Regions from separate parts of the Pseudomonas sp. 1 genome, predicted to be linked through region 1. Evidence: riboswitches for the same ligand, from Rfam matches in the RefSeq annotation. Region 1 holds a riboswitch; each other region holds the start of a gene.
What was found. Region 1 has a riboswitch for cobalamin ahead of AC1MDC_RS14280 (TonB-dependent receptor plug domain-containing protein). Riboswitches for the same ligand answer to the same signal wherever they lie in the genome.
Positions count from the first base shown of each region.

Region 2: another riboswitch for cobalamin. It lies ahead of cobO (cob(I)yrinic acid a,c-diamide adenosyltransferase); the one in region 1 lies ahead of AC1MDC_RS14280 (TonB-dependent receptor plug domain-containing protein).
Region 3: another riboswitch for cobalamin. It lies ahead of AC1MDC_RS01235 (CbtB domain-containing protein); the one in region 1 lies ahead of AC1MDC_RS14280 (TonB-dependent receptor plug domain-containing protein).
Region 4: another riboswitch for cobalamin. It lies ahead of cobW (cobalamin biosynthesis protein CobW); the one in region 1 lies ahead of AC1MDC_RS14280 (TonB-dependent receptor plug domain-containing protein).

Region 1 is NZ_JBWXMQ010000008.1:164,763-172,189, reverse strand. Features, by position in the region: gene AC1MDC_RS14300 (efflux transporter outer membrane subunit) at 1-875, shown strand, start outside; gene AC1MDC_RS14295 (aldo/keto reductase) at 898-1,848, shown strand; gene AC1MDC_RS14290 (LysR family transcriptional regulator) at 1,920-2,855, shown strand; gene AC1MDC_RS14285 (DUF2790 domain-containing protein) at 2,901-3,158, opposite strand; cobalamin riboswitch at 3,354-3,559, shown strand; gene AC1MDC_RS14280 (TonB-dependent receptor plug domain-containing protein) at 3,651-5,588, shown strand; gene AC1MDC_RS14275 ((2Fe-2S) ferredoxin domain-containing protein) at 5,588-5,947, shown strand; gene AC1MDC_RS14270 (ABC transporter substrate-binding protein) at 5,944-6,870, shown strand; gene AC1MDC_RS14265 (hypothetical protein) at 6,970-7,191, shown strand; gene AC1MDC_RS14260 (hypothetical protein) at 7,248-7,427, opposite strand, start outside.
Region 2 is NZ_JBWXMQ010000013.1:177,480-184,906, reverse strand. Features, by position in the region: gene cbiB (adenosylcobinamide-phosphate synthase CbiB) at 1-325, opposite strand, end outside; gene bluB (5,6-dimethylbenzimidazole synthase) at 322-972, opposite strand; gene AC1MDC_RS20335 (cobyrinic acid a,c-diamide synthase CobB) at 969-2,369, opposite strand; gene cobO (cob(I)yrinic acid a,c-diamide adenosyltransferase) at 2,366-2,977, opposite strand; cobalamin riboswitch at 3,059-3,284, opposite strand; gene AC1MDC_RS20325 (hypothetical protein) at 3,451-4,035, shown strand; gene AC1MDC_RS20320 (PQQ-dependent sugar dehydrogenase) at 4,101-5,414, shown strand; gene AC1MDC_RS20315 (C40 family peptidase) at 5,480-6,016, opposite strand; gene AC1MDC_RS20310 (C40 family peptidase) at 6,236-6,856, opposite strand; gene hda (DnaA regulatory inactivator Hda) at 7,071-7,427, opposite strand, start outside.
Region 3 is NZ_JBWXMQ010000001.1:276,586-284,012, forward strand. Features, by position in the region: gene AC1MDC_RS01215 (ATP-grasp domain-containing protein) at 1-869, shown strand, start outside; gene AC1MDC_RS01220 (sugar phosphate isomerase/epimerase family protein) at 866-1,783, shown strand; gene AC1MDC_RS01225 (AzlC family ABC transporter permease) at 1,773-2,471, shown strand; gene AC1MDC_RS01230 (hypothetical protein) at 2,458-2,784, shown strand; cobalamin riboswitch at 2,821-3,041, shown strand; gene AC1MDC_RS01235 (CbtB domain-containing protein) at 3,164-3,361, shown strand; gene AC1MDC_RS01240 (CbtA family protein) at 3,373-4,074, shown strand; gene AC1MDC_RS01245 (cobalamin biosynthesis protein) at 4,071-4,484, shown strand; gene cobM (precorrin-4 C(11)-methyltransferase) at 4,575-5,321, shown strand; gene nfuA (Fe-S biogenesis protein NfuA) at 5,436-6,020, opposite strand; gene AC1MDC_RS01260 (acyltransferase family protein) at 6,112-7,113, opposite strand; gene AC1MDC_RS01265 (fatty acid cis/trans isomerase) at 7,173-7,427, opposite strand, start outside.
Region 4 is NZ_JBWXMQ010000001.1:268,237-275,663, forward strand. Features, by position in the region: gene cobN (cobaltochelatase subunit CobN) at 1-3,035, opposite strand, end outside; gene cobW (cobalamin biosynthesis protein CobW) at 3,039-4,112, opposite strand; cobalamin riboswitch at 4,212-4,421, opposite strand; gene AC1MDC_RS01205 (2OG-Fe dioxygenase family protein) at 4,769-5,521, shown strand; gene AC1MDC_RS01210 (hypothetical protein) at 5,521-6,801, shown strand; gene AC1MDC_RS01215 (ATP-grasp domain-containing protein) at 6,798-7,427, shown strand, end outside.

The DNA of each region.
Region 1 (7,427 bases):
CGCAGATCAACGCCGTGGAAACCCTGCTGGCCAACGACGCGAAAAACCTCGATCTGGTGCGCCGAGCCCAGGCAAGCGGCAGCACCACGCAAATCGACGTGTCGCTGGCCGAAACCCGCCTTGCTCAGGATCGCACGTTGCTGCCGCCCCTCGCCCAGCAGCGCGATGCAGCGCGTCATGCGTTGTCGATTCTGGCCGGCAAAGGTCCGGCAGACTGGATTGCGCCGGACTTCAGTCTCGACGAGTTCGCCCTGCCGTCGAACATTCCGGTCAGCCTGCCGTCGACCATGGCCCACACCCGGCCGGACATCCTGCAAGCCGAATCCGAACTGCACTTCGCCAGCGCGGCGGTGGGTGTCGCGACGGCCAATCTGTACCCGCATGTCGAGCTGTCGGCCTCGCTGATGCAAGCTGCCTCAGGCAATGGCGGCGCCGCGCTCTGGGGATTTGCCGCCGGGCTCACGGCGCCGGTCTTCAACGGCGGCACGCTCAAGGCTGAGCGCGAAGGCGCAGTCGAAGGCTACAACGCGTCGCTCGCCCGCTATCAACAAACGGTGATTCAGTCCTTCGGCCAGGTTGCGGACACCTTGCAGGCGCTCAACCACGGCGCCGAGCAAAACCTGGCGCAGGACGATGCCCTGCGCGCCGCCGACGCGAGCCTGCGCCTCAATCGCCAGGCCTACGCCCAGGGCGAAAACAGCCTGCTGCAGGTGCTGGAAGCCGAACGCGCCTATCAGCAAGCCTTGCTCGGACAGATTCAAGTGAAGACCGCGCGTTATCTCGACTCGGTGCGCCTGTTCGTGGCGCTGGGTGGCAACTCGGTGGGTGTGCTTGATCAGAAACTCGCCGCCCGCAAGACCTCATCCCTTCTATAACGGCAGATACCGGAGACACGACATGACTTACGAAGCCTTTCACGATGAACTTCGCGACACCCGCATAGCGTTGAACAACGGTGCTGGTTCGATGCCGGCCGTGGGGTTTGGCACGCTGTTTCGCGACTTGAGCACCACTACCGAAGCAGTCAAATGCGCGCTGGAAGTGGGCTTTCGCCACTTCGACTGCGCCGAGCGCTATCGCAACGAAACGCAGATTGGCGAAGCCTTTGCGCAGGTGTTTGCGGCGGGCCAGATCCGTCGCGAAGACGTGTTTGTCACCACCAAACTGTGGAACACCAACCACCGCCCCGAGCGGGTCAAACCGGCGTTCGAAGCCAGTTGCCAGCGGCTGCAGGTCAACTATCTCGACTGCTATCTGATCCACACGCCGTTCGCCTTCCAGCCCGGCGACGATCAGGACCCACGGGATGTGTTCGGGCACGTGATCTACGATGGCGAAACCCGTTTGATCGACACCTGGCGTGCCCTCGAAGCGCTGGTGGATGACGGTCGCTGCAAGTCCATCGGGCTTTCCGACATCACCCTCGCCGCGCTGAAGAACATCGTCGCCGCCGCACGGATCAAACCAGCGGTGGTGCAGATCGAATCCCATCCGTACCTGCCCGAGTGGGAGATGCTGGAGTTCTGCAAGGAACACGGCATCATCCTGCTCGCCTTCGCCCCGCTGGGCCATGGCATGGAGCCGAATGTGCTTGAGGATTCGGTGCTCACCGGGATCGCCCGGCACGTACAAAAAACCCCGGCGCAAGTGGCCCTTGCCTGGGCGGTGCAGCGGGGAACGGCGTTCCTGACGACCTCGGCGAACCCGAGCCGGATTCAGGAAAACTTCGATATCGCGACGTTGCCGCACCGGGCGATGCGCGAGATCAGGGAAGAGATCACGACGCGAATCCGCTTCAACTCGGTGGTCGAGACGGGCGTACCCGGTTTCATTCCCCGCAAAAAGTGACCATGGCGAAGGGGCGGTCTACTGTGAGGTCGCCCCTATATTCTTTCCACCTGCCTGTTGAGACGACACCGATGGACGTTTTCCAGAGCATGCGTTTCTTCATCGCCGTCGCCCAAAGCGGCAGCTTCACTGCCGCGGCCGAGTTGCTGGACACCAACACCACCAACGTCTCCAAAGCCATCTCCGCCCTCGAAGCGCGTCTGCACACCCGGCTTATCAACCGCACCACCCGGCGTCTGGCCCTGACCGAGGCCGGCATGCGTTATCTGGAGCGCTGCGAAAAAATCCTCGATGACGTGCGCGAAGCCGACGAAGAAGCCGGCACCGCCCAGACCTTGCCCGTTGGCCGCTTGAAAATTCACACCATGTCGGCCATCGGCAACCACTACGTGATCGACGCCATCGCCCGCTATCGGGAAATTCACCCCACGGTGATGTTCGACCTGACCCTGACCAACCGCGTCCCGGACCTGCTCGAAGAAGGCTTCGACATGTCCATCGTGCTGGCCCGCGACCTGCCGGATTCCGGCTTCGTCGCGCAACGTCTGGGCATCACCTACAGCATCCTCTGCGCCTCGCCCGCCTACGTGGCAAAACGCGGATTGCCGCAAACACCGGGTGAGCTTTGCGAGCACGAGTGTCTGCGCATCGTCAACACGGTAATGCCGGTGGAGAACTGGACTTTCGAAGGGCCCGAAGGCATGGAAACCATCACCATTCCCGTGTCGCCCTTTCACATCAACACCGCCGACGGCATGACCATCGCGATCGGAAAAGGCATGGGCATCGGCATTCAGCCGATCGCATCGGCCGTGGATGGCCTGAGGGCGGGAACACTGGTGCGGGTGCTGCCGGAATACCGGCTGGAGGAGTTGAACCTGTTTGCGATCTATCCGTCGCGCAAGTTCGTCGATGCGAAGATCAAGACCTGGGTTGAGTTTCTGAAGCAGTCGATCCCGCAGTTACTGGCATCGGATGAAGACGTGGTTGGAGCGAAAGCGGTTTGAGCGTGGCAAGTATGGAGTGTCGACCCTCCATCCTCTGCACCTGACTCAACTGGAACAGCCAGTGCCCATCACCTGATATTGCAGAACGTGGCGCTCGCCATGGGAATCTTCGTAGGTCATCTGCACCGGCACCGGGGCGCATTCGTTGGCCGGTTCGGTAATGGAGATGACGTGCTCGATATCCAGATTTGTCGAAGAACTGTAGGTCTCGACCGGGATATTCGCCGCGTCCGTGTTATCGGCGTAAGCGTGTGCACCGAAACTGCCAAGCATTAAAACCAGCGCGATTTTCTTGAAGCTCATGATGTTCACCGTCTCGTTGAGGACCGTGTTTGTTCACGGGTTGGAGACGATGCTAAGGGTTGGGGTGGCGAGGAAATATCGGCGGGTTGGACAAACACTGTTGCTGGATTTCGTATGAATCGGATCAAGCCTGCAAAACCGCCTTCAACGTCATCCATCGACCGTCCAGGTTGACGCACGCCCACCCGAATGTTCAGATGCCGCCCTGTTTCAGGTGTCCCATGCCGCCGTGCATGGGGTGAAACGGGAAACCGGTACGTTCTTTTCGAACAAGTCCGGTGCTGCCCCCGCAACGGTAGGCGCGTGATGCTTTCGACACACCACTGTGGCCAGACGGCCATGGGAAGGTGAAAGCGTCCAGACGCGCGAGCCCGGAGACCGGCCTGAAATGCTTTTGGCAAACTCCTGCGGTGGGCGGGCATGGGCCGGTGTCGGCGTGTGCGCGATGCCTTCTCTTGCATGCTCTTCTGCGAAGATCCTTTCGAGAAGACGATGATCAAACCTTTCAACACTCCGGCTCCATCCCTGTTGTTCGGCTGTCTGTTCAGCCCCCTGTTGCTGGCGGATGACACGCCGCTCGAACTCCATCAGCAAATCGTTTCCGCGCCGTCCGTGGAGTCCACCACGGTGGCCGACATGGCGCAGTTCGGCAGCAAGGTCGAGATTGTCACCCGTGAGCAGATTGAGCGCGCGGGCCCCAGCGCCGATGTCAGCCGCGTGATGCAGATGTTCATTCCCGGTCTGTACGTCGCGCCGAAAAACGGCCCGTTCGACTACGGCACTTATTCTCTGCTGGGCGGGCGCAACGACGACACGCTGATCCTGCTCGACGGCGTGCGTCTGAACAATCGCCTGTACGGCGGTTTGTACCTCGACACTTTGCCGGCCAATGCCATCGAACGCATCGAAGTGCTGAAGGGTGGGCAAAGCCTGTTGTTCGGTACGCAAGCGGTGTCGGGCGTGATCAACATCGTCACCCGCAGCCCGCACAGCCGCAAAGCCTCCGGTGAAGTGAACATGGGCCTGGACACCTTCGGCGGCACCACCGGTGATGCGCGGGCCGAGAACATTTTCAGCAACGGTTTTGGCGATCTGGGCTTGCTGGCCTATGTCAGCCATAACGTCTCGGACGGCTATCAGCCGTTTCGTAATCGCGACCTGAAAAACGTCTCCGAAAAGAAACGCGCCTATGAAGTCACAACGTTCGGCGGCAAGGCGATTCAGTCCTTCGGCGATGACAAACGACTGGAGCTGTTCTACCAATACGCCGACGCCAACCTCGATTTCGCCCGCCCGGTGGACAACCACAAGACCACCAACGACCGCGTCCAGCAGATCGCCACGGCGACCTTCGAACAGACTCTCAACGAGCGCCTGAGCTACTTCGTCAAAGGTCATATCAACGACTGGGACACCCGGTACACGCGCATCAACAACACCGCCAATGGCGGCACCCGAACCATCAATCACAACGACTACTGGGGCTTCACCGACTGGGGCGTGCAGGCCGAAGGCAAGGCGCAATTGCCCGGCGGGCACGTACTGGTGTTCGGCACGGACAACCAGTGGTTCAAAGGTCAGGACGATGTGCTGATCATCGACAACGACAAGGCCGAAGCCCATGCGCTGTATACCCAATTGCGCCCGCAGATTGACGCCCTGCCCGACTGGCACCCGAGCATCGGCATTCGTCACGAAGCCATGGGCGGTGGCGACAGCGCCACGGTCGGCATGCTCACTTCGCTGTATGACCTGAACGAAAACTGGGCCCTGCGCGGCCAGTACGGCACGGCCTACAAACTGCCGAACGCCGAGCAATTGTTCGTCAACGAGCCCGGTGATGAGTTGGGCAACCGTAATCTGAAACCGGAGAAAAGCCGCAACGCCGAACTCGGTCTGGATTACAAAGGCCTGCTGCTCGACCGCGAGTTCAGCGCCAGCGTCACCCTGTTCAAACGCAAGATCGACGACCTGATCACCCTCGACGACATCCAGTGGGTCAACGGCCAGGGCCGGGTGCAGATGCGCGGTTTCGAAGCGGACGCCAGACTGGCGCTCAACGAGCAATGGAGCCTGCAGGCCGACATGACCCGCAACCTCACCGAGTCGCGCTCGGGAGTAACGCTGAACGATGTGCCAAGCTTTTTCGCCCGCTCACGCATTGGCTACGAGTCGGTCGACCGGATGTGGGGCGCCGGCGGTGCGATCCGCTATATCCGCGACGTGATCAGCTCGAAACAGATCGAATACGGCCATTATTCGGTGGTGGACGCCGATGCTTATCGCTATCTCGACGGCGCCCATCAGCATCGCCTGAGTCTGTTGGTGGAGAACCTGTTCGACCGTGACTACGTCACCAGTCGCTCGAACAACGTCGACAACCTCGGGCGGCCGTTCACCTCCGAAGTCCGCTACACGTACCGCTTCTGATGACTGACATCATCACTACCGACGGCGTTGATTCGCATCCGGACTGGTCGCAGGTGCCCGAGCATGCGCGCCATGTGTTCCTTTGCACCGGCCCGCGCTGCACCCAGCGCGGCGCCTTGCAGTTATGGAAAACCCTGCGCCGGCACCTGCTGGTGCATGACCGCATAGAAACGCCGGGCGGCGTTCTGCTGACCCGCACCCATTGTCAGTTCCCGTGCAATCTGGGGCCGATTGTGACGGTGTATCCGGAGATGTGCTGGTACGGCGTGCGCAGTCACGCGGATGCCCAACGACTGGTCGAGGGGCATCTGGTGGGCGGTGAAGTGGTCGAGGATTTGTTGATCAGGGCGCGCTCATGAGAGGACTCGTTTTTTTGGGCGCCCTGCTCTGCGCGTGCCCGGTCTGGGGCGACAGTTACCGCAACTGCGGCGAGACCTGGAACGCGCCGGCCGCGCCACCGTCGCGGATCGTCGCCCTCAATCAGCACGCCGCCGATCTGGTGCTGGCATTGGGTGCAGGCCCCGCCCTGGCGGGCGTCGCCTATCTGGACGACACCGGCGCACCGCAGTCCGAATATTTCGGCGTGCCGGTCATTGCGCCCCGCTACCCCTCGAGCGAAGTGTTGTACGCGCAGAAGCCGGATCTGGTGATCGGCGGGTTCGCCTCGGCCTTCGGCAACGGCGTGACGTCACGCAGCGGGCTGGGGCGCAACGGTGTGGCGTCCTATCTGCTGGAGTCAGCGTGCAACGGGTATTCGCTGGACTACTTCGAACACATCCGCAACGACCTCTCGACCCTTGGCGCGCTGCTGCACAAGCAGCCGCGTGCGCGCGAGCTGAGCGATAAGCTGGACGCCGATCTGAACCGTGCGAAAGCACTGGCCGGCTCGGACGAACCGCTCTCGGTGTTCTATCTGGACAGTGAGGTCAACGGCCTCGACAGCGAGGGTCGACGGGGTTTCGTCACCCCGCTGCTGGCTGCTGCCGGCGCGCGAAATCTGTTCGCCGATATCAACCAGTACCGGGTAACCGTGAGCCGCGAAACCCTGCTCGCCAGCGATCCGGACGTGATCCTGCTGGCCGACGCGCAATGGTCGCCGGCCAGTCGCAAGCGTCACTTGCTCGGGCAGGATCCGGTGTTGTCGACCCTGCGGGCGGTACGCGAGAAAAGGATGATCGACATTCCCTTCACTCATCTGCTGCCCACGGTGGACAGCGGTCGTGTGGCCCTGGATTTGGCGCAGCAGTTCAAAGCAATTCGGGCGACCGAGACCGATCATTGACGGCATCAATAACAACCATTAATTCAATGAAGTTCTCATATCGAGTCCAAAGCGTAGGATCTGCTCCACACCAACCCACTGCACACGGAGTACAGAACCATGAAACGCCAGACCCTCTTTGGTATCGCCTTCTCGCTTTTCGCCCTGAATGCTTTTGCAGCGACTGAAACCGACCCGCTGTTCAGCGATGCGGTTGCCTCTGCGACTCAGACCGATCCGCTGTTTAGTGACGCCGTTGCCGCGACTGAAACAGATCCGCTGTTCAGTGATGCGGTTGCCGAAGGTGGTTCTGACCGTCTGATCGAACGTCGTAACGTCTGAATGCGGGGTTTTACCGCAGTACTCGACAAAAGCCCGGCCTTATCCGCCGGGCTTTTTCATGCCTGATGGATAGCTGTCGCCGCCGCCGAGGAGCCAACTTCACGCAAGATCCGTTCGATGTCCGGTCTCGTCCACTTCTCCCACGGGCACTCGTCTTTTGTATCGCCGCGATGCCAGTATTCTCCGGCATCAAATGCAAGGTAGATGGAAAAGGCTGGCTCAGGCATGTCGGCATG
Region 2 (7,427 bases), on a different contig from region 1:
GATCATCGCTGCGCAGGGCCTTGGCGACCGGCTCGACGTGCTCACCCAGGCTGCGCATGCCGAGGGCGCAATACAGCGCAAGAATCTCGACGATCCAGCCCACATACGGCGCCCAGGACAACGCGGTGGCCAGCAGGGTCAGCGGCAACACCGCGATCACCCACGCGGTGACGCCATGGCTGCGCCAACCACGACCGGCGCTGTTGAAACGTTGCTCGATACGCCCGGCGAAATTGCCGAACGCCACCAGCGGATGCCAGCGCTTCGGCTCACCCAGCAGCGCATCCAGCGCAACTGCGGCGACACTCAACAACGCCACACTCATTGACTCACTCCCCAGAAATTTTCATACAGCAACTCATTGAGCGGACGCTCCTGCGCCCAACCTTCGAGTACCAGCATCGGCGCCGGATAGAATTCCTTGACCGGCCCCAGGCAAAGCACCGCCAGCGGCTTGGCCCCGGCCGGCAGTTTCAGCAGATCGGCCAGTGCCTGCGGCTCGAACAGCGACACCCAGCCCATGCCCAGGCCTTCGGCACGTGCGGCCAGCCACAGGTTCTGGATCGCGCAGGACAGCGACGCCATGTCCATTTCCGGCAGCGTACGGCGGCCAAAAATGTGTCGCTCGCGATCGTCCATCAACGCAGCCACCAGCACTTCGGCGCAGTCGCTGATGCCTTCGACCTTGAGCTTCATGAACTCGTCGCTGCGCTCGCCGAGGGCTTCGGCGGTGCGCACGCGTTCTTCTTCAACAAGGTTCTGGATCTGGCCACGCAAGGCGCGGTCGCTGATGCGGATGAAGCGCCACGGCTGCATCAGGCCGACGCTCGGTGCCTGATGTGCCGCCTCAAGCAATCGGCGCAACAGTTCCGGCTCGACCGTGCCACCGCTGAAGTGGCGCATGTCGCGGCGTTCGGCGATGGCGCGGTAGACCGCTTGGCGCTCGGCGTCAGTGAAGGCGTTGTCGGTCATGGCCCCATCGCTGGCAAGCCAGCTCCCACAACGGATTGCGTTTCTTCAGACATCACACCGCCCACTGTGGGAGCTGGCTTGCCAGCGATGGGGGCCTTATGGTCCGGCGCAAATAATATTGCGATAGCTGCAGGATTGGACGGGAAATAGAAATGCACGTACGAGGCGGTCATCCGCCCTTGCCTGTAAACCGCTTCCGCGCCGCGCCCGCCATTGGGGCTGTGGCCACGGGCGATTGGCGTCAGTTCGGTGGTGGTCAGGGAATGGTGATAGGTGTGGCCGCGCAACTGGCCTTCCGGCAAGTCGACTTCTTGCAGCGCCAGCGCGGCGAGGCGCTTTTGCATCACGGCGTCGCCACTCAGCAGGCCGACCAGATCAGCGCGGGTGCCTTCGACATCAGTCAGCGAGTCGAGCAGGTACAGCATGCCGCCACATTCGGCGAGCAGCGGTTTGCCGGCCGCATGGTGCGCGCGGATCGCTTTGAGCATGTCGGCGTTCTGCGACAAGGCAACGTGGTGCAATTCCGGATAGCCGCCGGGCAGGTACAAGCTGTCGGCGTCGGGCAATTGCCTATCGCGGATCGGCGAGAAGAAACTCAATTCGGCGCCCATCGCCCGAAGCAAGTCGAGACTGGCGCCGTAGGTAAAGGCGAAAGCTTCGTCGCGGGCGACAGCGATTCGCACGCCTTCGAGCAGCCTTTCAGTCTTGCCGATTTCAGGCGCGGCGAATTCCACGGCCGGTGGCAGCGCTACCTCGCAAGTGCCGGCCAGCGCTTCGGCGGCAGCGTCGAGGCGCACGTCCAGGTCATTGAGTTCGCTGGCCTGCACCAGACCGAGATGGCGGCTCGGCAGTTCGATCCCGGTTTCCCGGGACAACGCGCCGTACCAGCGCAGGCCTTCGGTGAGGCTGCCTTCGAGCAACTGCGCATGACGCACGGTGCCGACACGGTTGGCCAGCACGCCGGCGAACGGCAAGTCCGGCTGATAGCGCGCCAGCCCCAGGGCCAATGCGCCGAAGGTCTGGGCCATCGCGGTGCCGTCGATCACGCCGAGTACCGGCACGCCGAAATGCCGGGCCAGATCGGCGCTCGACGGCGTGCCGTCGAACAAGCCCATCACGCCCTCAATCAGAATCAGATCGGCTTCGGCGGCGGCTTCCCACAACAGGCGTCGACTTTCCTGCTCGCCGACCATCCACATGTCCAGTTGATAGACCGGCGCACCGCTGGCGCGCTCGAGGATCATCGGGTCGAGAAAGTCCGGGCCGCATTTGAACACGCGAACCTTGCGCCCCTGATTGCGATGCAAACGGGCCAGCGCGGCGGTGACGGTGGTCTTGCCCTGACCGGAAGCCGGCGCGGCGATCAGGACCGCCGGGCAGTGACGTGGTTGATTCAAAGTTCGACGCCTTTCTGCGCTTTGATGCCGGCCTGGAAGGCGTGCTTGATCATGCCCATTTCGGTGACGGTGTCGCCCATCTCGAGCATTTCCGGTTTGGCGGCGCGACCGGTGACGATCACATGCTGCATCGGCGGACGGGCCTGCAGATCGCTGAGCACCTGATCCAGATCGAGGTAACCGTGCTTGAGGGCGATGTTCAGTTCATCGAGCACCACCAGACCGATCGACGGATCACGCAGCAGCTCGCGGGAGACTGCCCAGGCCGCTTCGGCGGCGGCGATGTCACGCTGACGGTCCTGTGTTTCCCAGGTGAAGCCCTCGCCCATTACATGGAAGCGCACTTGCTCGGGGAAACGACGAAAGAAAAGCTCTTCGCCAGTACTGTTGCGGCCCTTGATGAACTGCACCACACCACACTGCATGCCGTGGCCCATGGCGCGGGCGAGCATGCCGAACGCCGAGCTGCTTTTGCCTTTGCCATTGCCGGTCAGCACCAGCACCAGGCCGCATTCGTCCGGCGAATTGGCGATGCGCTCGTCGATCACGGCTTTTTTGCGCTGCATGCGCGCCAGGTGGCGCTCGTCGCGTTCGGGGGAATCAGTCATGGGGGAGCTCTCCGTTGAGGCTGGATAACGGCGGGCAGGCACAAGAATAGACGGCAACAAGCCTGGCATCGCCCACCGTGATGCCGCTGGATGGATCAGGCCGGTCTCCGGGCTCATGAGCGGCTTGCGCCTGGCTGCGCGCCTTCCCGCTTTTACGCAGTGGCATCAGACGCAGCTTTTACTCATTTACCGTTGCGGGGGCAGCGCCGGGATCGTGAGGGTTCATCACTTGGAGACCCGCCTCACCGGCTTCCCTGTTTCACTCTGTCGACATGCGCCACAGAGCACCTGAAACAAGCCGCGAAGGTTAGAGGGTTGGGGGTGGAGCGTCAATTGAAGAGGGTCTCGCACGGCGAATAACTGCCGCTGATCAATTAACTGACGCCAATCTTGTGCCACACTGTCAGCAGTGATATCAAAGAGCCATGCTTTTTGACTGCAGAGAGCACATCACAATAACAAGGGAGAGCACCATGCAAGGCATGATCATCAGCAATCCGCGGCTGGAATTCCTGCGCCCGGTGCTGGAACGCTGGTTTGACTGTATCGACCGCTACAACGCCGTGCGCGGCGACAATGACACTCCTTATTGGCACGACGAAAAAGCCAACCTCGGCCTGCTGTCCGCCGCTGCCTGGATGGCCGAATTGGTGACCTTGAGCGACACCGCCACCCGCAAACAAAACGAAGAAGGCGAGCGCAATGCCCGCGCCGACCTGTTCATTGCTGGCGCCGAAGATCGCGCCTTCATCCAGGCCACCCAACGCTGGCCGCGCGTCACCAACCTGAATCTGACGCAGGCTTTGGTGGATATCACCAGCGACGCCAGGCGCATCAGCTACGCCAGCGACCTGAAACTCGGCTGCCTGTTCGTCGCCCCGCAAAAAGCCCAGCACAGCGCCAGCCCGGAAGAGTTGCAGGACATGGTCGACGACCTGCAAAAGGAACACACCTGCGCCGTCGCCTGGTACTTTCCCTACGCCTACCGCAAATTGCGCAGCGAAGCCGGCAACTATCACCCCGGCATTGCCGTGCTTTTCAAGGAAGCCCGCGGCTGAGGGTTGAACCATCGGGCTTGTGCGCTTCTCTATGACTAAGAATGCATTCATAGGGAAGATCAGCAATGCGCAAGCCCCAGCTCGTTTTCGTCATCGTGCTCGCCGGAGGGCTCGCCGCCTGTGGGGAATCCTCCAGCCTGCAAGTCTCCGACGGCACTGGCCCGTCACCGAAACTGCCCGAACCGAACAAGACCCTGATTCCGACGGTGAACATCGCCCCGGCCATCGGCTGGCCAGCCGGCGCGAAACCGACGGCAGCGGCAGGTACTCAGGTGGCAGCCTTCGCCGAAAATCTCGATCATCCGCGTTGGCTGTATGTACTGCCCAATGGCGACGTGCTGGTGGCGGAAACCAACGCTCCGCCGAAACCGGACGACAGCAAGGGCATTCGCGGCTGGGTGATGAAAAAAGTCATGGGCCGCGCGGGTGCCGGTGTCCCCAGCCCGAACCGCATCACCCTGCTGCGCGATGCCGATCATGATGGCGTGGCCGAGACCCGCACGGTGTTCCTGCAAAACCTCAACTCGCCGTTCGGCATGACTCTGGTCGGCAACGATCTGTACGTGGCCGACACCGATCGCCTGTTGCGCTTCAACTACGAGCCCGGCGCGACCGAAATCAAGAGCCAGCCGATCAAGGTCGTGGACTTGCCGGGCGGCACGCTCAACCACCACTGGACCAAGAACGTCATCGCCAGCAAGGATGGCAGCAAGCTGTACGTCACCGTCGGCTCGAACAGCAACGTCGGTGAAAACGGCCTCGATCAGGAAGAAGGTCGTGCGGCGATCTGGGAAGTGGACCGCGCCACTGGCAATCACCGGATCTTTGCCTCGGGCATCCGTAATCCCAACGGCCTGGCCTGGGAGCCACAAACCGGCGCGCTGTGGACAGCCGTCAACGAGCGCGACGAAATCGGCAGCGATCTGGTGCCGGACTACATCACTTCGGTCAAGGACGGTGGTTTCTATGGGTGGCCGTTCAGCTACTACGGCCAGCACATCGACGTGCGCGTGGAACCACAGCGGCCGGACATGGTGGCCAAGGCCATCGCCCCCGACTACGCCGTCGGCCCGCACACCGCATCACTGGGCCTGACCTTCGCCGAAGGCAATCGCCTGCCGGCGCAGTTCAAGGAAGGCGCATTCATCGGTCAGCACGGCTCGTGGAATCGCAAACCGCACAGTGGCTACAAGGTGATCTTCGTGCCGTTCGCCGCTGGCAAGCCGAGCGGCACGCCAGTGGATGTGCTGACCGGTTTCCTGGACAAGGACGAGAACGCTTTGGGTCGCCCGGTCGGCGTGGTGATCGACCAGCAAGGTGGATTGCTGGTCGCCGATGACGTGGGGAACAAGGTGTGGCGGGTGTCAGCGACCCGCTAACGTATTGCAGGCATTAAAAAACCCGTGGGAGTCGTTCGACTCCCACGGGTTTTTATGTATCTGGACTACGGGTTATGTGCCAGGTGCTCCGGCTGCAGAACGCGCTTGGCGCTCAGATAGGCTTTCTGCCAATACGCTTTCGACAGGCTGTCCAGCTTCACCGTACCGCCGGTGGCCGGGGCATGCACGAAGCGCCCTTCCCCGACGTAGATTCCCGCATGACTGACCTGAGAGCCGCCATTGGTGGCGAAGAAGATCAGGTCGCCGGTTTGCAGCCCTTCCTTGCCGACATTCGGCGCCTGCATGACGATCATCTCGCGGGTCGAACGCGGCAGGCTGATGCCGGCGGCATCACGGTAGACGAAACCGATCAGACCGCTGCAATCGAAGCCCGAATCCGGCGTGTTGCCACCCCAGCGATAAGGCGTGCCCACCAGCCCGAGCGCGCGAAACAGTACGTCTTCGGCAGCGGGTGAAAAAGCCTGGGAGGATCCGAACACGATCGGAGCGCGAACCACCGGTGCAGGCGGCGGAGTGCGGCTGGCGCAGGCGCTGAGCAGCGCAGCGAAGAACATCAAGGCAAAGCGGGCCGACATCGTCATATGCAGAACATCCTGATCTGGCTGAGGCTTTGACTGCCGATTCGACAGAAAACAAAACCGCCTGCGGTGGAACGCAGGCGGTTTGCCATCAATATAGATCAGGATTCTAGCGGCTACGCGGCAAACTTCAAGTAAGACTTTAACTTCACCTTGTAAAGTTTAGGCCTATTGCCTCTGAAAGGCCTTTTTGTCGCCACGAGCGTGGCGACAAATGCGTGGTTACTTGCGAGCGGTAACCACGGTTGGAGCGTTCGCCAAAGCGCGCTTGGCTTCGATGAAGGTCTTGCTCCAGTAGCTGTCGCCCAGGCTGTCGATGCGAACACCGCCGCTGCGACGAGAGCTGGAGTGGATGAACTGGTTGTCGCCCAGGTAGATCCCGGCGTGGCTTACACGACCGCGACGACCATTGGTGGCGAAGAACAGCAGGTCGCCCGGCTCGAGGTTGCTGCGCGAAACCAGTGGCGCATCAACGTTAATCATTTCGCGGGTGGAGCGCGGCAGGTTCATGCCGGCTTCTTCGCGGAACAGGTAGCCGATGAAACCGCTGCAATCAAAACCGGCTTCAGAGGTACCGCCGAAACGGTAACGGGTACCGATCAGGGACATGCCGCGTTCGAGGATGCTGTCGGCCAGAACCGGAAGCTGGTAAGGCTTCTTGCCGTTGAAGTCGGCGAGTTCTTTTTCGGTGTCCAGCTCTTCCTGGTAAATAACGGAAGACTGGGCGGTGGCGGAATTTTTAGCCTGTTGTTGCTGCTCTTGATTAACAGGTGAATGAGCAGCGCAACCGAACAACAGAGTGACGAGTGCGAGAGGCACGAGGGGTGCGAAGCGCTTTAGCATGGGCACGACCGTGGCTGATAGTTGTAAAGAAGCCGAGACTATGCCCGCTATCAGCCTCATTTGCAAATTCAATCGATCTTTTTGTGACTTCCCGGTTTCTCGTTAACATCTAAGCGCTTAAGCCTATTTGAATCGAGACGCAGCCTGCGCAACGCACTGGAAAGCGGGTTTTCTGGCGCCTGAAATATGCCGAAACCGGCTGAAAGCCCCGGTTTTACCAGCCCAGGGTTTCTTTCAGGAAGGGAATGGTCAGCTTGCGCTGAGCCTGCAAAGAGGCCTGATCGAGCTGTTCCAGCAGATCGAAAAGCGCGCTCATGCTGCGGGTACCGCGAGTCAGAATAAAATGCCCGACCTCGTCGGTCAGGTGCAGACCACGACGGGATGCGCGCAATTGCAGGGCACGCAATTTGTCTTCATCGGAGAGAGGACGCATCTGGAAAATCAGCGCCAGGGTCAGGCGCGATTTCAGGTCGGCAAGCTTGATCGGCAGTTCACGCGGCGAGGTCGAGGCGGCGATCAGCAAGCGGCGACCGCTGTCACGCAGACGGTTGAACAGATGAAACATCGCCTC
Region 3 (7,427 bases), on a different contig from region 1:
GCAGTGTCGAAGTCAGCCGCGACAAGCTGCTGTTTCGTCAATTGTTGCAAGGCAGCCGCTACGAATTGCCGGCCGCCGCCGTCAACAGTCGCGAGGAGGTTCGTGCCTTCGTGCTCCGTCACGGCCCGGCCATTGTCAAACCCGTCAACGGCTCCGGCAGCCAAGGCGTCTACGCCATCGACCGGCCAGAGGATGTCGCGCAACTGCCGCTTGAGGGCTGCAATCTGATCGAGGCCTTCGCCACCGGCGAGGAATACAGTGTCGAATCCTTGAGTCTGGATGGCCGGCACCAGATTCTCGGCATCACCCGCAAACACACCAGCGGTGCGCCGGGGTATGTCGAAACCGGCCACGACTTTCCCGCCGGGCTCGATGATGACAGCCGCGTGCAAATCGAAGAAGCCGTGCTGTGGCTGCTCGAACGCATGGGCAACCGCTGGGGCCCGGCTCACACCGAGATCAAGCTCGACGGTTCACGCCTGCACTTCATCGAGACCCAGACTCGCTTCGGCGGCGACCAGATATGGGAAATGGTCTGGAAAACCACCGGCGTGCATCTGGCGGCCAGCACCATCGCCGCAATGACGGGCTCTGCTCTGCCGGAAATCGAGAAACCCTACGTGAAAATGGCGATTCGCTACATTGAAGCGGACCACACCACCGACCCGAAACCGCTGCAGGGGCGTCTGCTGCAACAGCCGTTTGCGCTGCGCGCGATCCTCAACCATGACAAGTTCGGCCGGCCCATCCGCCGCTCTGCAGACCGTCACGGCTACGTGCTGCTGGGCTGTAGCGACGCGGACGACCAGGCAGCCTTCAACGCTGCGATTTCCCACCCACGGTTCACTACCCAAGGACAGGCGCAATGACCACGAATGAAACGCTGTACCGTATCGATGGCCCGATCAGTCAGGATTTTCCGCTGATCTCCTTCTCCACCAATGTCTACGACAACCCGGCGGACATCTTCGGTTCAATCACCGATCTGGCCCGACATTTCAAGGCCGTGGAGTTCGAAATCGGCGAAGACGCCGAACAGGTCTTCTGGTCACTCAGCGCCGAGGAACGTGTCAATCTGGCCCGGCAGATCCGCCGTTTCACTGAGCACAATGGCATCACCCTGACCGTGCATGCCGGCTGGTGGGGACGCCAGTACAACCTGTGCTCCCCGGATCTGGCCGAACGCGCCCAGGCAGTCGACTGCCTGAGCGCCGCTGTGGATTTTTCCCGTGAGGCGGGTGCCACCAGCGTCACCTTCCACCCCGGCTATAAGGATCAGCTGGAAAATAGCGTGTTGCTGGACAACCTGATCGACGCGATCAATCAGGTCAGCACACGCTGCAACACCGATGGCATTGCCCTGTGCCTGGAAAACATGGGCGGACAGCGACCGAAATTTCCGGTATTCACGGTCGAGGAACACCTGCGCTTCCACCAGGAAACCGGATGCTTCGTGACCATCGACGTGACGCACCTGTGTTCGCTGCTGCCGTATGGCGAAAGCCTGTTCGAAGCCATCGCCGGTCTGGCGCCGATCACTCGGCACCTGCACATTGCCGATCTCAACGATACGCACCACCAGCATCTGCCGATCGGCGAAGGCAACCTGCGCCTGAGCGATGTGCTCAATCGTTTCGCGGTCAACGGCTATCGCGGGGTCGCGGTGGTGGAAGAGTTCATTCCGCGCTTCTCCACCGAGTACTACCTGGAGAAGGCCCTGGCCTACAAGAAAGGGGTCGAGGAACTGCTCGCCGGCACGCGGCAAAGCACCCATGCCGGTTGATTCCGCGCTGGCAAAACCGGCGTCGCACAACGAGATTGCGACCGGCATTCGCGATGCGCTGCCGTTCGTGTTCTCGCTGTTGCTGACTTTCACCCTGATCGGCATGCTCGGGCGCCGCCATGGCCTGGACTTGCCGGCCATGGTGGTGTTCAGCGGCACGGTGATGGCCTCGCCATTGCAACTGACGCTGCTGGAAACGCCCGCGCATCTGCTGAACGCCTTTGGTGTGCTGGTCTCTGCGCTGAGCATCAACCTGCGCTTTCTGGTTTTCACGCTGAGCCTGAAATCCAGCCTTGAAGGGCCGATCAAGGCGTTCGTTCCGGCACTGGCGGTAATGGCCAATGCTGCATTCACGCTTATGTCGATCCGCAAGGAACAGCAGCCGATCAGTCGAGCGTACGCCAACACCGTGTGCTTTTTGCTGTATGCCGCCGCCCTGCTCGGCACCATCGCCGGCTATTGCTTTGCGAGCCTGGCCGACAACGCCGTGATGGATCACGTCAGCGTGGTGATCGCCGTCTTCATCAGCGCCTCGCTTGGCAAGATGGCCCGCGAGCGTCACAGCTTCCACGCGCAATGGATCGCCGGCCTGGCCACCGCCGCCAGCTTGCTGTGGCTGGGCGAAGTGAGCCTGCTGCTGGTCCTGGCAGTCACAGTCCTGACGAGTTATGTCTATGACCGAACCTAGTACTTTCTGGTTGTATGTGCTGATCTGCGCACTGGTGTCCGCGATTTGCCGGCTGCTGCCGCTGGCGGTCGATGTCGAGCGGCTGTCCGGCGGTGCCCGCAGCTTCATCGGTCGCCTCGGCAAGTACACGTCGGTGGCGATGCTGGTCAGCCTGCTGGCGGGGTCACTCCTTCCACTGACCAAGCAGCACGCCGCTGCAATGCAGTGGATTGTGCCGGTAACGCTGGCCTGGCTGCTGAGCCTGACGCCAATCAAGTCCTACTACGCGTTTTTGATCGCCTTGGCGGTGTACGTGGCACTCGCGACGCTTTAGCGCCGTCGATTGACGCGAATCCCCCGCCCATGGTCTCCTACACAACTTGTTACGGGTGCCCTTCACAGGGTGAAACGGGAAACCGGTGAATCATGTGCTTTACTCTAAAGCCATGTCAGTCCGGTGCTGCCCCCGCAACGGTAAGCGAGCGAAGCGTCAGATCCACTGTGCCGATGGCATGGGAAGGTGACGCTTGCAGGTCGGCCTGACGCCAGCCCCTCGTGAGCCCGGAGACCGGCCCGCAACACACAGTGCGCATCCTGCGTTACTGAACATAACAAACCCGCGGTGGGCGGGCGCTGTTCGAACCTCTGCGTGCCTGACTCGCAGGGATTTTCATGCGCTCTGTTCACCCGCTGACACTCCAGAGGGAAGCGCCATGTCGATCATCAGCAGCACCGGCAGCAATTCGGACAAGATCTCCAGCACCACTACCCTGAGCCAACGCCTGACCGCCGCCGTCTGCGCGTCGATCCTGGGTGCGTGCCTCGTGTATTTCGCCGGTTTCTCACACATCGAAGCGGTACACAACGCCGCCCACGATACCCGTCACAGCGCCGCGTTCCCGTGCCACTGAGACCTGACGACATGATCAAGCGTATTGCGCAGACCGCAGGTTTCACCGGCCTTCTGGCCGCCCTGCTCCTGACGTTGCTGCAAAGCTTCTGGGTTTCGCCACTGATTCTGCAGGCCGAAACCTTCGAGAAAGCCGAACCGGTGGTCGAGGTTCACGAACACGCCGCCGGCACCGCCGCCCACACTCACGATGCCGAAGCCTGGGAGCCGGAAGACGGCTGGCAGCGCGTGCTGTCCACAACCGGCGGCAATCTGGTGGTTGCCGTGGGCTTTGCCCTGATGCTGGCGGGCTTGTACACCCTGCGGGCGCCGACCAAGACTTCCCAAGGTTTGCTCTGGGGCCTGGCCGGTTACGCGACCTTCGTGCTCGCCCCGACCATGGGTCTGCCGCCCGAGCTGCCGGGCACCGCCGCTGCCGACCTGGCCTCGCGTCAGATGTGGTGGATCGGCACTGCCGCCTCCACCGCTGTCGGTCTGGCCTTGATCGCGTTCAGCCGCAGCTGGCTGATGAAGATCCTCGGCGTAGCGATCCTTGCCGTGCCGCATGTGATCGGCGCGCCGCAACCGCAAGTGCATTCGATGCTCGCACCGGAAGCTCTGGAAGCGCAGTTCAAAATCGCTTCGCAGTTGACCAACGTCGCGTTCTGGCTGGCCCTGGGCCTGATCAGCGCCTGGTTGTTCCGCCGCAAAAGCGAAGGCCAGTACCACGCATGACCGATGACAGCGCAGCGCCGACCTTCGTGGTCGGCCTGGGCTGCCAGCGCGGCTGCCCGGCCAGCACGCTGCGCGCATTGCTTGATCAGGCGCTACAGGCGCATCGAATTGATCTTGAGAAGGTCAAGGCGCTGGCCAGCATCGACCTCAAGCGCGATGAACCCGGCCTGCAGGAACTCGCCGCACAACTGGCGCTGCCGTTGCTGTATTTCAGCAGCGAAGAGCTGGCCTGTTATCAGCAACGCTTGAGTCATCATTCACAAATCGCCTTCGAACGCACCGGTTGCTACGGCGTGGCGGAAAGTGCCGCCCTGGCACTCGCCGAACAGTTGATCAGTGGCCCGGCAAAACTGCTGATTTCCCGGCAAAAGTACGCGCAGGCAACTCTGGCATTGGCCGGCGCTGCGTAAATTCCCGATAATTCCTGCTTTCGATCATGAGCATTCTTCATCTGAAGGGCTTGTGAAGCACTGCACTGCCCTTTTCTACAGGATCCAGCGATGACCGTTTACTTCATCGGCGCCGGCCCCGGCGACCCGGAATTGATCACCGTCAAAGGCCAGCGGCTGATCCGCAGTTGCCCGGTGATCATCTACGCAGGTTCGCTGGTGCCGACGGCGGTGCTGGAGGGTCATTGCGCTGAAACCGTGGTCAACAGCGCCGAGCTGCACCTGGAACAGATCATCGACCTGATCAAGACCGCCCACGCCAGGGGCCAGGACGTCGCACGAGTACATTCGGGCGATCCGAGTCTGTATGGCGCCATTGGCGAGCAGATCCGTTATTTGCGCGAGCTGGATATTCCGTTCGAGATCATTCCCGGCGTGACCGCCACGGCTGCGTGCGCCGCGCTGCTGGGCGCTGAACTGACCCTGCCGGACATCTCACAAAGCGTGATTCTGACCCGTTACGCGGACAAGACAGCGATGCCCGCCGGTGAAGAACTCGGCAATCTGGCGCAGCACGGGGCGACCATGGCGATTCATCTGGGGGTCAATCACCTGGAGAAGATTCTGGCTGAGTTGCTCCCGCATTACGGCGCGGACTGCCCGATCGCGGTGATTCACCGGGCGACGTGGCCGGATCAGGATTGGGTGGTCGGGACGCTGGAGGACATTGCCGCGAAGGTGGCGGCGAAGGGGTTTCGGCGTACGGCGTTGATTCTGGTTGGGCGGGTGTTGGGTAGCGATCACTTTGGTGAGTCATCGCTGTATCGCGCGGGACATGCGCACCTTTATCGACCATGAATGCGACGCGGAGCGTCCCAGGCTGCATTCCAACGCAGAGCGTGGGAACGATCAAATTTCACGCAAAAAAAACGGCGCTCACGGGGCGCCGTTTTTCATGCCGCAGCGAACGCCTTAGTAGTAGGCGTTTTCTTTCTGCGTGTGGTCGGTCACGTCGCGAACGCCCTTGAGCTCCGGAATGCGCTCGAGCAAGGTGCGCTCGATGCCTTCCTTCAGGGTCACGTCCGCCTGGCCGCAGCCTTGGCAACCGCCGCCGAACTGCAATACGGCAATGCCGTCTTCAACCACATCGATCAGGCTGACCTGACCGCCGTGGCTCGCCAGCCCCGGGTTGATTTCGGTTTGCAGGTAGTAGTTGATGCGCTCGTTGATCGGGCTGTCGGCGTTGACCATCGGGACTTTGGCGTTTGGAGCCTTGATGGTCAGCTGGCCGCCCATGCGGTCGGTGGCGTAGTCGACTACAGCATCATCGAGAAACGCTTCGCTGAACGAGTCAATGTAAGCGGTGAAGCTTTTCAGCCCCAGCGCCGTGTCTTCAGGTTTTTCTTCGCCCGGCTTGCAGTAGGCAATACACGTTTCGGCGTATTGGGTGCCAGGCTGGGTGATGAAAACGCGGATGCCGATGCCCGGAGTGTTCTGCTTGGAGAGCAGATCGGCCAGGTAATCATGGGCGGCGTCGGTAATGGTAATAGCGGTCATGGAGACTCCTCGCAGGCTTGAGGCGGAGTTTACGCCAATCGGCGCGCGGCACAAAGTCCTAGTATTTACGTAGGAATAGTTCGCAAATCGGCTAAGCGCCGCGTTCGCCGTCGATCCGAGCTTTAAGCCACTGATAACTGCGCTTTTCCACCCATTCGTAGCTCAGCCACGAACCGATTCCGATGGCCAGTGCGCAGGCGCCAAACATCAAATACGGGTTGATCCCATAGCGCCGGGCCAGATACCCGCCGGCCGACAGCACCAGCACGTGCATCAGGTACACCGAGTACGAACAGTCGCCCAGCAATTTGAGCAACCTGTTGCGCTCGACATGTCGCTCCAGCGCAATGCTGGCCATGATCAGCACGGCACTGGGCACGCCCCAATTGAGCAATCGGGGTTCCGGTGGCAGGTGATAGATCGCCAGCAACGCCGCGCCGATCCCCAGTAACGGCAGCCAGAGCGCCGGCCCGATCCAGCCGCGGCGGTAAAGCATGCCGAGGCCGATCCCCAGCAGGAACTCATAAACGATGTCCGAGCGATAAAACTCGCTGACCCAGCCAAACCCGGTCCAGGCCTGGCACACCGCAAACAGCAGCGCCGCGACCACCAGCAAGCGCACTTGCAGCCGGAACAACAGCGCCCAGGCGAACAACACGTAGAACAGCATTTCGTAATTCAGGGTCCAGCCGACGTTCAGGGTCGGGTAGATCCCGTAGCCACCGGGGTTTTCGGTCGGGATAAACAGCAGCGACAACAGCAAATGGCTCCAGTCCACTGTCTGATCCGGCAGCAATGGCCGGGCGAACACCACCAGCAACGCCATCAGGACGGTGTAGAGCCAATACGCCGGCACAATCCGAAACAGTCGATACAGCAGAAACCGCGTCGGCGGCAACGCCTTGCCTTCGGTGGACAGGAAAATCACCAGCCCGCTGATCACGAAAAAGATATCGACGCCCACCGCGCCCTTGTCGATGAACAGCTGCCCTATCGGCCCGCGCGCCTTGAAGTCGAAGAAAATCTGCATGAAGTGATGGCAGACCACTGCCCACGCGGCGAGCGCTCGCAGGGCCTGCACTGAAATCAACATCGATGGCGCTCCCGATTCCGTACATCACAGGATTGGGACAACCGCCATCGTTCAAACGATCAAAGATTCTCGTACCGGTTCATATCCAGCACGCCCTCTTCCACCGGATCGGTTTCGTGGATGTACTGGCTCAAATCATGGAAATAGAACCAGAACTGCGGATGGCTGCGGCGGATGCCCCAGCGTTCGACGATTTTCTCGAACTGCGTCGCGTCCTTTGCACTTTCCATGGCGTCGACAAATGCCGGCACCTGATCAGCCGGGATGTTGAACATGAAGTTCGGGTAGCTGCTGAGCACACCCGGATAGATCGT
Region 4 (7,427 bases), on a different contig from region 1:
TCCGGTTCGTCCAGTTCCGCCACGGCTTGAACGGCGGCGTCGAACAGGCGGATCAGGTTGGCGAACGCGTCGCGGAAAAATCCGGAGACCCGCAGCGTGACATCGACCCGAGGCCGGTCGAGCAGGCTCAGCGGCAGAATCTCGAAATCATCGACCCGCTGACTGCCCGTGGCCCAAACCGGTCGCACGCCCATCAGCGCCATGGCCTGGGCGATGTCATCGCCGCCGGTGCGCATGGTGGCGGTACCCCAGACCGACAGGCCGAGTTGGCGCAGGTGGTCGCCGTGGTCCTGCAGGTGTCGTTCGAGAATCAGGGTTGCCGACTGGAAACCGATTCGCCACGCAGTGGTGGTCGGCAGGTTGCGCACGTCCACCGAATAGAAATTGCGCCCGGTCGGCAGCACATCAAGACGACCGCGACTCGGCGCACCACTCGGGCCGGCCGGGACGAAACGGCCGCTCAGGGCATCAAGCAAGCCATGCATTTCGGCCGGGCCGCAGGCATCGAGGCGCGGGGCAACGACTTCACGAAGATGGTCGATGATTACGCCGACTTCAGACCAGTGAGGACCCTGTGGGAGCGAGCTTGCTCGCGATTGCGGTGTGTCAGTCCCGGAAGTGTTGCCTTCGCGAGCAAGCTCGCTCCCACAGGAATCGCTCACAGCGTGCGTGATCAACTCCGTTGCGAACAGCTCAAGGCGTTCGCGGGTATCCCCTGCGGTGCGCCACACTTCTCCGCTGACCGCCTGCAACTCGTCGGGACGCAGGCCATTCCAGGGTTCGGCAAGTGCGCAATCCAGCGGATCAAACCCCAACTGAAACGCCTTGGCCAACGCCCGCAACAGACTCGATTGCGCCCCTTTGCCATCGCCACGCGGAATCCGCAGCAACGCGAGCAAAGTATCGATACGCAAACGTCCGGTCGGCGACTCGCCAAAAATGTGCAGCCCATTGCGGATCTGCGATTCCTTCAAGTCACACAGATACGTATCCAGACGCGGCAGCCAGATCGCCGCATCGGCATCGCTGTCGAGGGCTTCGTCGAGTTGCAGTTCGCGGTCAATCTGCGTGTCACGCACCAGTTGCAGAATGTCGCGCTGCAACTCACGGGCGCGGCGCGGGTCGAGCAGTTGAGCTTCGTAATACTCGTCGGCCAACAGCTCCAGATTGCGCAACGGACCGTAGGTTTCAGCGCGGGTCAGCGGCGGCATCAAATGGTCGATGATCACCGCCTGGGTGCGACGTTTGGCCTGGGCGCCTTCGCCCGGATCGTTGACGATAAACGGATAGATGTTCGGCAGCGGCCCGAGCAGCGCGTCCGGCCAGCAGTTATCCGACAGGCCGACGCCTTTGCCGGGCAACCATTCGAGATTGCCGTGCTTGCCGACGTGAATCACGCCGTGGGCGCCGTAGGTCTGGCGCAGCCAGAAATAGAACGCGAGGTACGCGTGCGGCGGCACCAGATCCGGGTCGTGATACACCGCGCTCTGATCGACCTGATAACCCCGTGCCGGCTGAATGCCGACGAAAGTCAGACCAAAACGCAGGCCGGCGATCATCATCCGCCCGTCGCGGCACATCGGATCGTTCTGCGGCGAACCCCAACGCTCCAGTACCGCCGCGCGATTGGCTTCAGGCAGCGCGTTGAACATCGCCAGATAATCGTTCATCGCCAGGCTTTGCTGGCATGGACGCTGATCGAGGGTGTCAAGGTCATTACTGACGCCGCCGAGCAATAGCCGGATCAGTTCAGTGCCGCTTTCCGGCAGTTCAGCCGGCAGCGGATAACCCTCGACCTGCAACGCGCGCAGGATATTCAGCGCGGCGGCCGGCGTGTCGAGGCCGACGCCGTTGCCGATGCGCCCGTCCCGGGTCGGGTAGTTGGCGAGGATCAGGGCGATGCGTTTTTCAGCGTTCGGCACCCGCGCCAGTTCAACCCAGCGGCGCGCCAGTTCGGCCACAAAATCCATGCGCTCGGGCTGCGCCCGATAACACACCACATCGGACTGACTGCGCTCGCTGCGCCACGCCAGGTCCTTGAAGCTGATCGGCCGACTGATGATCCGGCCGTCGAGCTCCGGCAAGGCAATGTGCATCGCCAGGTCCCGCGGTCCAAGGCCCTGCTCGCTCTCGCGCCAACCGGGCTCATTGTCCTGGGCGCAGATCGCCTGGAGCACCGGAATGTTTCGACGGAATGGCCGCAGATGCGGCGCTTCGGGACTGGACTGAGCGAAACCGGTGGTGTTCAGGATCACCGAAGCGTCAACCTCATCCAGCCAGTCCTCGACCACCGAGAGGCAGCCGGGTTCTTTCAGACTGGCCACGGCGATCGGCAGCGGATTGAGTCCGGCCGCCTGGAGCCGTTGGCAGAAAACGTCGATAAATGCCGTGTTCGCCGCTTGCAAATGCGAGCGATAAAACAGCACCGCCGCTACCGGATGACCGGGCCGCCAATCGGCTTGCCAGTCACTCAGTGCGGCGGTGTTTTTGTTCGGGTGGTAAATCCCCGTGCGCGGCAGCGTCTGCGGCTCGCCCCACATGTAATCCCGCGCCAGCCAGCGGTTGGCCAGACAGCGGAAGAAGTCCAGCGCATTGCCCATGCCGCCCTGACGCAAGAATTGCCAGAGTCGGTCACGATCTTCGGCACCGACGGTGCTCAGGTCGCTGAGTTCCGGGTCGGGCCGGTCATCGCCCGGCACCAGAATCACCTGCACGCCACGCTCGGACAATTCCACCAGCCGCTCGACGCCATAACGCCAATAAGCGATGCCGCCGTGCAGCGAGATCAGAATCACCTTCGCGTGGCGCAGCACCTCATCGACGTACAGGTCAACCGATGCATGGTTCTGCACCTGCATCGGGTTGGCCAGGCGTACGCTCGGGTAATCCGCGGGCAGTTGCTGCGCCGCTTCGGCGAGCAGCGCGAGGCTGGAATCGCCGCTGCACAGGATCACCAGCTCGGCGGGGGTTTGTCCAAGGTCGGCAATGTTGTCATCCGACACGAAACCGCCGGGCTGAGTCCTGAGCAGGTGCATGGCTTAAACGCTGAGCGCGGCGCGCAGTTGCGCTTCGAGCTGGGCAGCGTCCAGTTCCTGACCGATCAATACCAGACGGGTGATACGCGCTTCATCGGCGCTCCACTGGCGGTCGAAGTGCTTGTCAAAACGCGTGCCCACGCCCTGGATCAGCAGACGCATCGGCTTGTTCGGGATGGCCGCGAAACCTTTGACCCGCAGGATGCCATGCTGGACCACCAGTTGCGTCAGCGCATCGAGCAGCAGACTTTCGTCGGCTTGCGGCAGTTCGATGGAGATCGAGTCGAAGGCGTCGTGATCGTGGTCATCGTGATCGTCATCGCCTTCACCGTGGTGGTGATCGTGGTGGCTGTGGCGGCTGTCGATGTGTTCTTCGGAACCGGCGCCCAGGCCGATCAGCACGTCCAGCGGCAGACGGCCGTTGCTGGCTTCGATGATTTTTACTGCCGGCGGCAGTTCTTCGGCGACTTCCAGACGTACGCGCGCGAGATCTTCAGGGCTGGTCTGGTCGGCCTTGTTGAGGATGACGAGGTCGGCGCTGGCCAGTTGATCGGCGAACAGTTCGTGCAGCGGGGATTCGTGATCCAGGTTCGGATCGAGTTTGCGCTGGGCGTCGACCTGATCCGGAAACGCGGCGAAGGTGCCGGCGGCCACGGCCGGGCTGTCGACCACGGTGATCACCGCGTCCACGGTGCAGGCGCTGCGGATTTCCGGCCACTGGAAGGCTTGTACCAGCGGCTTTGGCAGGGCCAGACCCGAGGTTTCGATCAGGATGTGGTCGAGGTCGCCGCGACGGGCCACCAGTTCACGCATCACCGGGAAGAACTCTTCCTGAACCGTGCAGCACAGGCAGCCGTTGGCCAGTTCGTAGACGCGGCCGGTGGCTTCTTCTTCGGTGCAGCCGATGGTGCATTGCTTGAGGATTTCACCGTCGATGCCCAACTCGCCAAACTCGTTGACGATCACCGCGATGCGACGGCCCTGGGCGTTGTCGAGCATGTGTCGCAGCAAGGTGGTTTTGCCCGAGCCGAGGAAGCCAGTGACGATGGTGACGGGGAGTTTGGCCAGTGTTTTCATCGGATGCCCTTTGGCAAGGTGGCGGGCATACGGGACGAGACCGGCAGCGCGGGTGCGTGCCTGGAGAGTTCGCCACCGGATCACCCCGCCCGGTTGAAAGTGAGAATCTGTGACGAGGCAGGTCTCCTGGCTGACGGTGTTCGGGCCTTGGCCCGGTATTCGCTGCGCCTTCCCGCTGGCTCTGGATTGAGTTGGCAGTGGCGTGGCAGCGAACAGCACCGTTCACAGTTGCGGGGGCAGCCGCGGCTTGGACCGCGTTCCCTTCTTAGCTTCGGCGTGGGCCGAAGAACCTCGAAAGCGCAAGGCTACGCATGCGCGCAAGGCGGGTCAACGTCTGCGGCAATTTCGTTATATGGACATCGTTCTTTAATATTTTGATCGAAAACAGTTCTCAGTTAAAAAATTAGTTGTAAGTTATCTCTTACATATCATCTAGCCACCAACTATCCCATCACGACGTTCGACCTTGAAATAGAGCGCTCGAACTCTCAAATTACATATCTTTACAAAAACCGAATTGATAAATTAAAACAAGATATGAAACATGAAGATTCAAAAGGACGCTGCACTCTACAAGAAAGGAATTCTTGCATGCCTGATTACTATCAGTATTCAACGCTTTTTATTCCTGCCCATCCTGCTTACGCGCCTGCAATATGAGCGCCGACAATGCATTGCGGCAATCTGATGGCACCGTATTGCAGGAACTGTCCCAACTACTGCGTAATTGCCACTACGCGCACAGTTATCAATATCCGGCGATCCAGGTCGGGTTGTTGGGGCACGATGTGTCTCAGGCGTTCAACGCGACCTGGGAGCATTTGCACCCCGATACCTACCTGAGCGTGGAGAACGGCATACGCCAACGGCGCATCTGCAAGTTCGAATATCGCCAACGTGAGCGCCAATGGACAACGCTGCAAGACTGCCATTTCTTTCAAGCCCAGGCCCACAACCCGCTGCTGGGCGGCGTCCAGCGCACCTACAGCCGCAGCGAGTCAACGTTTATCGAGTCTCCGGTCCTGCAAACCGTGCTCGCTGCCGACCTGGCGCTGATGGATCTGGCAGTCGGCCCGCGCGACTGGCTGGTGACCTGTCACCAGTTCCGCATCCTTTGCGACCGGCGTAATGCCGGCCTCGCCACACCCGAGGGCCGCCATCGCGATGGACACGATTTTGTCTTTCAACATCTGATTCAACGCCAGGGCGTCATTGGCGGTGAAAGTCGGATATTCAATGAAAGTGGCGACTGTGTATTCAAAGCAACTTTGACGGATTACATGGAAACAGCCGTATTGAATGACCGAATACTTCTGCACGAAGTTTCCCCACTGCAAACATCAAGCATTAATTCGAATCGCGGCAGCCGCGACATGTTGATAATCGATTTCGACCTGGCGGACTACTAATGAACTCTTTGACGCATGCACTTTCAGCCAGCCCACCCGGCGCACATGACTTTATTATTGAGCAATTCCAACAAGCCTGTGCTCGACGAGTTTCAACGTTGTCGTTGACCGCCAACGAAAACATATTGTCCGAGACGGCGCGCACGCTCGGACAGAACCGTTTTTACGAGCGTTATTTATTCAACGCGCAAGCCATCGACGGACAACGCTATGCCGCCCAATTCAACGGCATGCACGTTGAGCACTTCCCGGAAGTCGAAGCCTTGAAGACGCTGGCAACCCAGGCTGTGCAGGCAATGTTCAACGCTCCATTCGTCGAGTACCGGGTGCTGTCCGGCGTGCACTGTACGTTGAGCGTGCTGAGCGCGCTGACCGAGCCGGGCGATGCCATTCTGTCGCTTGCGCCGGAAAGCGGCGGGCATTTTGCGACCGGGCCACTGGTGCAGAAAATCGGCAGGCGCAGCGCATTTTTCACGCTGACGGCGGACGGACAGATCGATCTCGAAGCAGTCGATCAGACACTTCAGGCACTCGGTACAGGGCCGGCAGCCGTGCTGTTCGATCACGGCCTGACCACTCGGGCAATCGCAATCGAGCCATTGCGTACGTTGCTGGACCGCCGTGGGTTGGAGCGGACACTGATTATTTACGATGCCTCGCACACCCTGGGCCTGATCGCCGGACAGGCCTTTCCCAACCCGCTTGACGAAGGCGCGGATATTCTTCAAGGCAATACCCACAAATCCCTGGCAGGTCCGCACCGGGCACTGATCGTCTGCCGAAGCGCCGACCTGGCCTGGCGAATCGAACAGACGCTCAGCAGCGGTCTGGTCTCTTCGCCCAACCTGCCCGGCCTGCTGCAATTGTTCGTCACCCTGGTGGAAACCCGGCACTACGGACAGGCCTATGCCCAGCGCATGTGCGCCAACACCCGCCAACTACATGATGCCCTGAAAGGCTTGCCGGGCTGGACGCTACACCCCACCGACACGCACTTGCTCTTGCTTGAAGGCCCCCTGGCGCGGCAAGCGGCGCAGGAACTCAATGAACTGGGCATCCGGGTCAACAACAAACAAGTCCATGGACGCGATTGCCTGCGCTTCGGCCTTCAGGAAATCACTCGCCTGGGGATCAGCAGCGAGGACCTGGATGCCTTGGCCCACATAATCCGCAATGTCTTGAGCGGCGGTGCGAACGGCGTGGATCGGATCCGTCTGTCGCACATTTGCCAGCGCCTGAACCGAATCCATTACAGCTTCGACCCGGAGGTTTGCCGATGAAAGCAAGCGCCTGCCTGATCATAGGCAACATCCGCGAAGGTGAGTACGAAGGCCTGATTGCCGAGGGCATTACTCCGCTGTTGATCGCCGACAGCCGTAAAACCAGCAAGATTGCTGACGCGACAAGAATTTCGCCAGTGGCACAGTACGATTTTTCCAGAGGACTGACGGCGGATCTGATCGGATTGACGCAACGTCTGCTCGATGAACACGGGTTCACCAGCGTGCTGAATTTCCGCGAAGGCTATGTTGCTGTCACAGCCCGCCTGTGCGCGGCGCTGCCAGCACTGGCTCACTTGCATCGCAACGTGGAAAACACGCTGGACAAAGCGTTGCAGCGCCAACACTTCCAGCAGTCGGACAACCCTGACCTGCACGTGCCGTCCCGCGAAGTACGAATCGACGACCTGCTGGCACACTCCGATGAACTGCCCTACCCGTTTATTCTGAAACCCGCGAACCTCTACAGCAGCCTGTTCGTTCGTTGCATCCACACTCACCACGATCTGCTCGACTATGCTCGCCACGAATGGCCGGCGCTGCAGCGTTATGTGGCCGGTAAAAGCCGCGAAACCGAGCAGTTGCTGTTGGAGGAGTTCCTCCAGGGCTCCAACCACTCCATCGAC